Regions from separate parts of the Streptomyces sp. NPDC048297 genome, predicted to be linked through region 2. Evidence: predicted binding sites of a transcription regulator. Region 2 holds the regulator's gene; the other holds the start of a gene.
What was found. The regulator HrcA, encoded in region 2, represses chaperone genes, less so after heat shock. The targets are predictions, from matches to a motif close to TTNGCACTCNGNNNNNCNGAGTGCNAA.
Positions count from the first base shown of each region.

Region 1 (3,409 bases), on a different contig from region 2:
CGGCGTTCAGGCCGTGGCCCGGGGTCAGGTTGCGCACCTTCTCCACCACGACACCGCCCTCAAGGCCGGCGTTGACGGCGATCTGCTTCAGCGGGGCCTCAAGGGCGAGCTTCACGGCGTTGGCGCCGGTCGCCTCGTCACCCTCCAGCTCCAGCTTCTCGAAGACACCGGTGGTCTGCAGCAGGGCCACGCCACCACCGGCGACGATGCCCTCCTCGACGGCGGCCTTCGCGTTGCGGACGGCGTCCTCGATGCGGTGCTTGCGCTCCTTGAGCTCCACCTCGGTGGCGGCACCGGCCTTGATGACCGCGACACCGCCGGCGAGCTTCGCCAGGCGCTCCTGCAGCTTCTCGCGGTCGTAGTCCGAGTCGCTGTTCTCGATCTCGACGCGGATCTGGTTCACGCGACCGCCGACCTGCTCCGAGGAGCCGGCGCCGTCGACGATGGTGGTCTCGTCCTTGGTGATGACGACCTTGCGGGCGCGGCCCAGGAGGTCCAGGGTCGCGTTCTCCAGCTTGAGGCCGACCTCCTCGGAGATGACCTCGCCGCCCGTGAGGATGGCGATGTCGCCGAGCATGGCCTTGCGGCGGTCACCGAAGCCCGGGGCCTTGACGGCGACGGACTTGAAGGTGCCGCGGATCTTGTTGACGACCAGGGTCGACAGGGCCTCGCCCTCGACGTCCTCGGCGATGATCAGCAGCGGCTTGCCCGACTGCATGACCTTCTCCAGCAGCGGGAGCAGGTCCTTGACCGAGGAGATCTTGGAGTTGGCGATGAGGATGTAGGGGTCCTCGAGCGACGCCTCCATGCGCTCCATGTCGGTCGCGAAGTACGCCGAGATGTAGCCCTTGTCGAAGCGCATGCCCTCGGTGAGCTCAAGCTCCAGACCGAAGGTGTTGCTCTCCTCGACGGTGATGACGCCTTCCTTGCCGACCTTGTCCATGGCCTCGGCGATCAGCTCGCCGATCTGGGTGTCGGCGGCGGAGATGGACGCGGTGGAGGCGATCTGCTCCTTGGTCTCGACGTCCTTCGCCTGCTCCAGCAGGGCGGCGGAGACGGCCTCGACGGCCTTCTCGATACCGCGCTTCAGAGCCATCGGGTTGGCACCGGCGGCGACGTTGCGCAGGCCTTCCTTGACCAGGGCCTGGGCGAGAACGGTCGCGGTGGTCGTACCGTCACCGGCGACGTCGTCCGTCTTCTTGGCGACTTCCTTGACCAGCTCGGCGCCGATCTTCTCGTACGGGTCCTCGAGCTCGATCTCCTTGGCGATGGATACACCATCGTTGGTGATCGTGGGGGCGCCCCACTTCTTCTCGAGGACGACGTTGCGGCCCTTGGGGCCGAGCGTCACCTTGACGGCGTCCGCGAGCTGGTTCATGCCGCGCTCGAGGCCGCGCCGCGCCTCCTCGTCGAACGCGATGATCTTGGCCATGTGAAGTGGTCCCTCCAGGACTGGGGGTGATTCCTTCGGACCGCGCCCGCGCCCGCGACGGACGGCTCGCCGGCCTGTGGTTCCTTGCCCCACGTGGCCTGCGGGCCTCACCGACCCGGTCCTTTTTTGTCACTCTCACCTTCAGAGTGCTAACGCCAATGATTAGCACTCGGCATGGTCGAGTGCAAGCGGCTCACGGGATGTGGGAGGTGGCGTCAGCCGCGCGCGAACAGGGCGACGAGGACGCGCCCGGGGCACGGCCAGGTCACGTCCGGGCACGCCGAAGGGCCCGTGCCCCAGGAGGCACGGGCCCTTCGAAGAAGAACGTCGTTTTCAGTCGACGCGTGCTTCAGCCGGTCGCCAGCCGGACCATGTCCGCCTGCGGGCCCTTCTGGCCCTGCGAGATCTCGAAGTCGACCCGCTGCCCCTCTTCCAGGGTGCGGTATCCGTCCATCTGAATCGCGCTGTAGTGGACGAAAACATCCGCACCACCGTCGACCGCGATGAAGCCGTACCCCTTCTCCGCGTTGAACCACTTGACGGTGCCCTGAGCCATGCCCAACTCCCCTATTACTGGCCCTTGCACAGATCCGCACTTCGCGGATCCGGGTCAGACCTCACCCCCCAATCGGTCGGGGGCGTGCGCCGGAACGCGTCGACCGCGGCTGAATGTATCTGTCCAACTGCCGTCTGCAACAGGTCAATCGGACGAGAAATCTGGACGTGACCGGTCCGGAATGTGGCGAGAAGTCGCCCGAAGGCAGGGCAAGTCGGGCCCCGCAAAAACCACAAATGCCGCATATAACCCGAGCCTTTTGGCTATTTCTTATCGGGTGCGCGGCATCTTTTCAGGGCCCCCACCCCGTCCGGGCGGGAACGCGTTCCCCAACTGTACCGCGCTCAATCACACAGAATGACCCCCTCCGCTTCTCTCACGGAGGGGGCCATTCGATGAACAGTCCGTAGCTGTCGTCGCCTTGGGGAATTCTCAGCCGCCGGCGACGGCCGGAATGATCGAGACGCCGGCCCCGTCCGGGACGGCCGTCTCCAGGCCCTGCTCGAAGCGGACGTCGTCGTCGTTCACGTACACGTTGACGAAGCGGCGCAGCTTGCCCTGGTCGTCCAGGACGCGGGCGGCGATCCCGGTGTGGTTCTTCTCCAGGTCCGCGATGACCTCGGAGAGGGTCCCGCCCTCGGCGGGGACCTCGGCCTGACCGCCGGTGTAGGTGCGCAGGATCGTGGGAATGCGAACGGTCACGCTCATGATGCGAGGCCAGCCTCTCGGAAGGAGTCCAGGGTCGGGCGGATGGTCGCGGTCAGGCCGGTGCCGGCCACCGCGTCCAGGGTCTTGAGGCCGTCACCGGTGTTCAGGACGACCGTGGTGAGCGTCGGGTCCAGGACGCCGTTCTCGATCAGCTTCTTCGTGACGCCGACCGTCACACCGCCCGCCGTCTCGGCGAACACGCCCTCGGTGCGGGCCAGCAGCTTGATGGCGTCGACGACCTGCTCGTCCGTCACGTCCTCCACGGCACCGCCGGTGCGGCGCGCGATGTCGAGGACGTACGGCCCGTCGGCCGGGTTGCCGATGGCCAGCGACTTGGCGATGGTGTCCGGCTTCTGCGGGCGGACCACGTCGTGCCCGGCCTTGAACGCGGTCGACACCGGCGAGCAGCCCTCGGCCTGGGCGCCGAAGATCTTGTACGGCCGGTCCTCGACCAGACCGAGCTTGATCAGCTCCTGAAGACCCTTGTCGATCTTCGTGAGCTGGGAGCCGGAGGCGATCGGGATCACGAGCTGGTCCGGCAGCCGCCAGCCGAGCTGCTCGCAGATCTCGTACGCCAGGGTCTTGGAACCCTCGGCGTAGTACGGCCGCAGGTTGACGTTGACGAAGCCCCAGCCCTCGCCGGCCGAGTCGCCGATCAGCTCGGAGCAGAAACGGTTCACGTCGTCGTAGTTGCCCTCGATGCCGACGAGTTC
Region 1 is NZ_JBICZA010000028.1:72,076-75,484, forward strand. Features, by position in the region: gene groL (chaperonin GroEL) at 1-1,432, opposite strand, end outside; gene ACGFYV_RS27230 (cold-shock protein) at 1,782-1,988, opposite strand; gene ACGFYV_RS27235 (MoaD/ThiS family protein) at 2,421-2,696, opposite strand; gene thrC (threonine synthase) at 2,693-3,409, opposite strand, start outside.
Region 1: the regulator HrcA is predicted to act here: its motif matches at 1,595-1,621, upstream of groL (chaperonin GroEL).

Region 2 (3,409 bases):
GATCCGGGTGCCGTTGTCGACACCGGCCGGGATCTTCACGGTGAGGGTGCGCCGCGACCGGACGCGCCCGTCGCCCGCGCACTCCGGGCACGGGGTCGGCACGACCGTGCCGAAGCCCTGGCACTGGGGGCAGGGCCGGGAGGTCATGACCTGGCCCAGGAAGGACCGGGTCACCTGGGAGACCTCACCACGACCGCGGCACATGTCACACGTCTGGGCGGACGTGCCCGGAGCCGCGCCCTCACCGTTGCAGGTGCCGCAGACGATCGCGGTGTCGACCTGGATGTCCTTGGTCGTCCCGAAGGCCGCCTCGTCCAGCTCGACCTCGAGCCGGATCATCGCGTCCTGGCCGCGCCGGGTGCGCGAGCGGGGCCCGCGCTGCGACGCCGTACCGAAGAACGCGTCCATGATGTCGGAGAAGTTGCCGAAGCCACCGGCCCCGAAACCGCCCGCACCGCCGCCGGCCTGCGAGAGCGGGTCGCCGCCGAGGTCGTAGACCTGCTTCTTCTGCGGGTCCGACAGCACCTCGTAGGCGGCGTTGATCTCCTTGAACCGCTCCTGGGTCTTCGGATCGGGGTTGACGTCCGGGTGCAGCTCGCGCGCGAGCCGACGGAACGCCTTCTTGATCTCATCCTGCGACGCGTCGCGGCGCACGCCGAGAACGGCGTAGTAGTCCGTGGCCACTTACGACTCCGCCAGGATCTGTCCGACGTACCGTGCCACTGCGCGTACCGCTCCCATCGTTCCCGGATAGTCCATGCGGGTCGGTCCGACCACGCCGAGCTTGGCAACCGCCTCGCCGCCCGAACCGTAGCCGACCGACACGACTGAAGTGGAGTTGAGTCCCTCATGGGCGTTCTCGTGCCCGATACGCACGGTCATGCCCGGATCCTTCGCCTCGCCAAGGAGTTTGAGGAGCACGACCTGCTCCTCCAGTGCCTCCAGGACGGGCCGGATGGTGAGAGGGAAGTCATGTCCGAAGCGGGTCAGATTGGCGGTTCCGCCGATCATCAGCCGCTCCTCGTTCTCCTCGACCAGTGTCTCCAGCAAAGTGGAGAGCACCGCCGAGACCGTACCGCGATCCTCGGCCTCGAAGGCGTCGGCCAGGTCCTCGACCAGATGCGGCACGTCGGTGAACCGGCGCCCCGCGACCCTGCTGTTCAGCCGGGCCCGCAGATCCGCCAGTGAGGTCTCCCCGAAGGGCGCCGGGCAGTCGATCATCCGCTGCTCGACCCGGCCGGTGTCCGTGATCAGCACGAGCATCACGCGCGCGGGGGCGAGCGCGAGCAGCTCCACGTGCCGCACGGTCGAGCGGGTCAGGGACGGGTACTGCACGACGGCGACCTGCCGGGTGAGCTGCGCGAGCAGCCGTACCGTGCGCGCCACGACGTCGTCGAGGTCGACGGCGCCCCCCAGGAAGTTCTGGATGGCGCGCCGCTCGGGCGCGGTCATCGGCTTGACGCCGGCGAGCTTGTCGACGAACAGCCGGTAGCCCTTGTCGGTGGGGATGCGCCCGGCGCTGGTGTGCGGCTGGGCGATGAAGCCCTCGTCCTCCAGGACGGCCATGTCGTTGCGCACGGTCGCCGGGGAGACGCCGAGATTGTGACGCTCCGTGAGCGCCTTCGACCCCACCGGCTCCTCGGTTCCCACATAGTCCTGGACGATGGCGCGCAGAACCTGCAGCCTTCGTTCACTCAGCATCCGCGCGCACCTCCATCACGTCTTCCCCACGGCTCCCCACGGCCCTTCGGATCCTGGCCTGGCACTCAACACGTGCGAGTGCCAGCCGTCCCCGGCCCAGTGTACGGCCGTGGGGTACTGACTGGGCAAGGTCCGTACCACGGTGACGGCCTGTGACGGCTAGCGTCGCGGTATGACGGTGACTTGGGAAGACCTGGGATGGCAGCGGCTGGCGGAGGGGGTCGGCCGGTGCCGGCTGCCCGGCTGGGACTGCACGGTGGGGCTGGTCGTCGGCGCGGGCACGGCGCTGTTGGTGGACGCCGGGTCGAGCCTCGCCGAGGGTGCGCGGCTGCGTGAGGCGGCGCGGCGGCTGACCGGCCGGCGTGTGACCCATCTCGCGCTGACCCACCCCCACTTCGACCATGTCTTCGGCGCGCCCGCGTTCGCCGGTGCGCGGGTGTACGCGGCGGTGGGCCTGGAGACGGTGTTCGCGCACGAGCGCGAGGACCTGCGGCTGGACGCGATCAGGAACGGCCTGCCGGTGGCGGACGCCCAGGAGGCGGTGGCCGCGCTGACCGCGCCGCGCCATCTGGTGAGCGGCGAGTGGACCCTCGACCTGGGCGAGGGCCGCCAGGTGCTGCTGGCGAACGTCGGTCCCGGCCACACCGCCCACGATCTCGCGGTCCTCGTCCCCGGCGCCCCGGGGACTCCAGGGACTCCCGAGACCCCGGGGACTCCCACGACCCCGGAGGTCGTCTTCTGCGGCGACCTCGTCGAGGAGTCCGGCGCACCCCAGGCCGGCCCGGACGCCGTACCCTCCCGCTGGCCGGACGCCCTGGACCGGCTGCTGGCGCTCGGCGGCGAGGACGCGCTGTACGTGCCCGGTCACGGAGCCGTGGTGGACGCGGCGTTCGTACGACGCCAGCGCGACGAACTGGCGTCCCGTTTCGGCGTGTCGTAGGCGCGGCCCCGGGGCTTCTCCTATCGTCATCCGAATGCGCCAGTACTCCCCCGACCTGACCCCTCCCTGGAAGAAGTCCCAGCCGGTGCCCGAGGTCCCGGCGGATCCGGGCCTGGTGGTGGAGGAGCCCGGTACCGGGTTCTGCGGTGCGGTGATCCGCTGCGAGGCGGGCACGGTGACCCTGGAGGACCGCTTCGGCAAGCACCGGGTGTTCCCGCTGGAGCCGCGCGGCTTCCTGCTGGAGGGGCGCGTGGTGACGCTCGTACGCCCATCGTCCGCGGCTCCGGCACGTCCCGCCCGTACGGCGTCCGGCTCGGTCGCCGTACCCGGCGCACGCGCGCGCGTGGCCCGCGCCGGCCGCATCTACGTCGAGGGCCGGCACGACGCCGAGCTGGTCGAGAAGGTGTGGGGCGACGACCTGCGCGTCGAGGGCGTGGTCGTGGAGTACCTGGAGGGCGTGGACGATCTGCCGGCGATCGTGGAGTCTTTCGCGCCGGGTCCGGACGCCCGCCTGGGGATCCTCGTGGACCACCTGGTCCCGGGCACGAAGGAGTGGCGCATCGCGGAGTCGGTGACGAGCGCGCACGCGCTGGTGGTGGGCCACCCGTACATCGACATCTGGGAGGCGGTGAAGCCGTCGTCCCTGGGCATCCCCGGCTGGCCCCGGGTGCCGCACGGCCAGGACTGGAAGACGGGCGTGTGCCGGGCGCTGGGCTGGCCGCCGGAGAACACCGGGGCGGTGTGGCAGGCGATCCTGGCGCGGGTCGG
Region 2 is NZ_JBICZA010000010.1:144,664-148,072, forward strand. Features, by position in the region: gene dnaJ (molecular chaperone DnaJ) at 1-684, opposite strand, end outside; gene hrcA (heat-inducible transcriptional repressor HrcA) at 685-1,701, opposite strand; gene ACGFYV_RS13730 (MBL fold metallo-hydrolase) at 1,874-2,641, shown strand; gene ACGFYV_RS13735 (DUF3097 domain-containing protein) at 2,676-3,409, shown strand, end outside.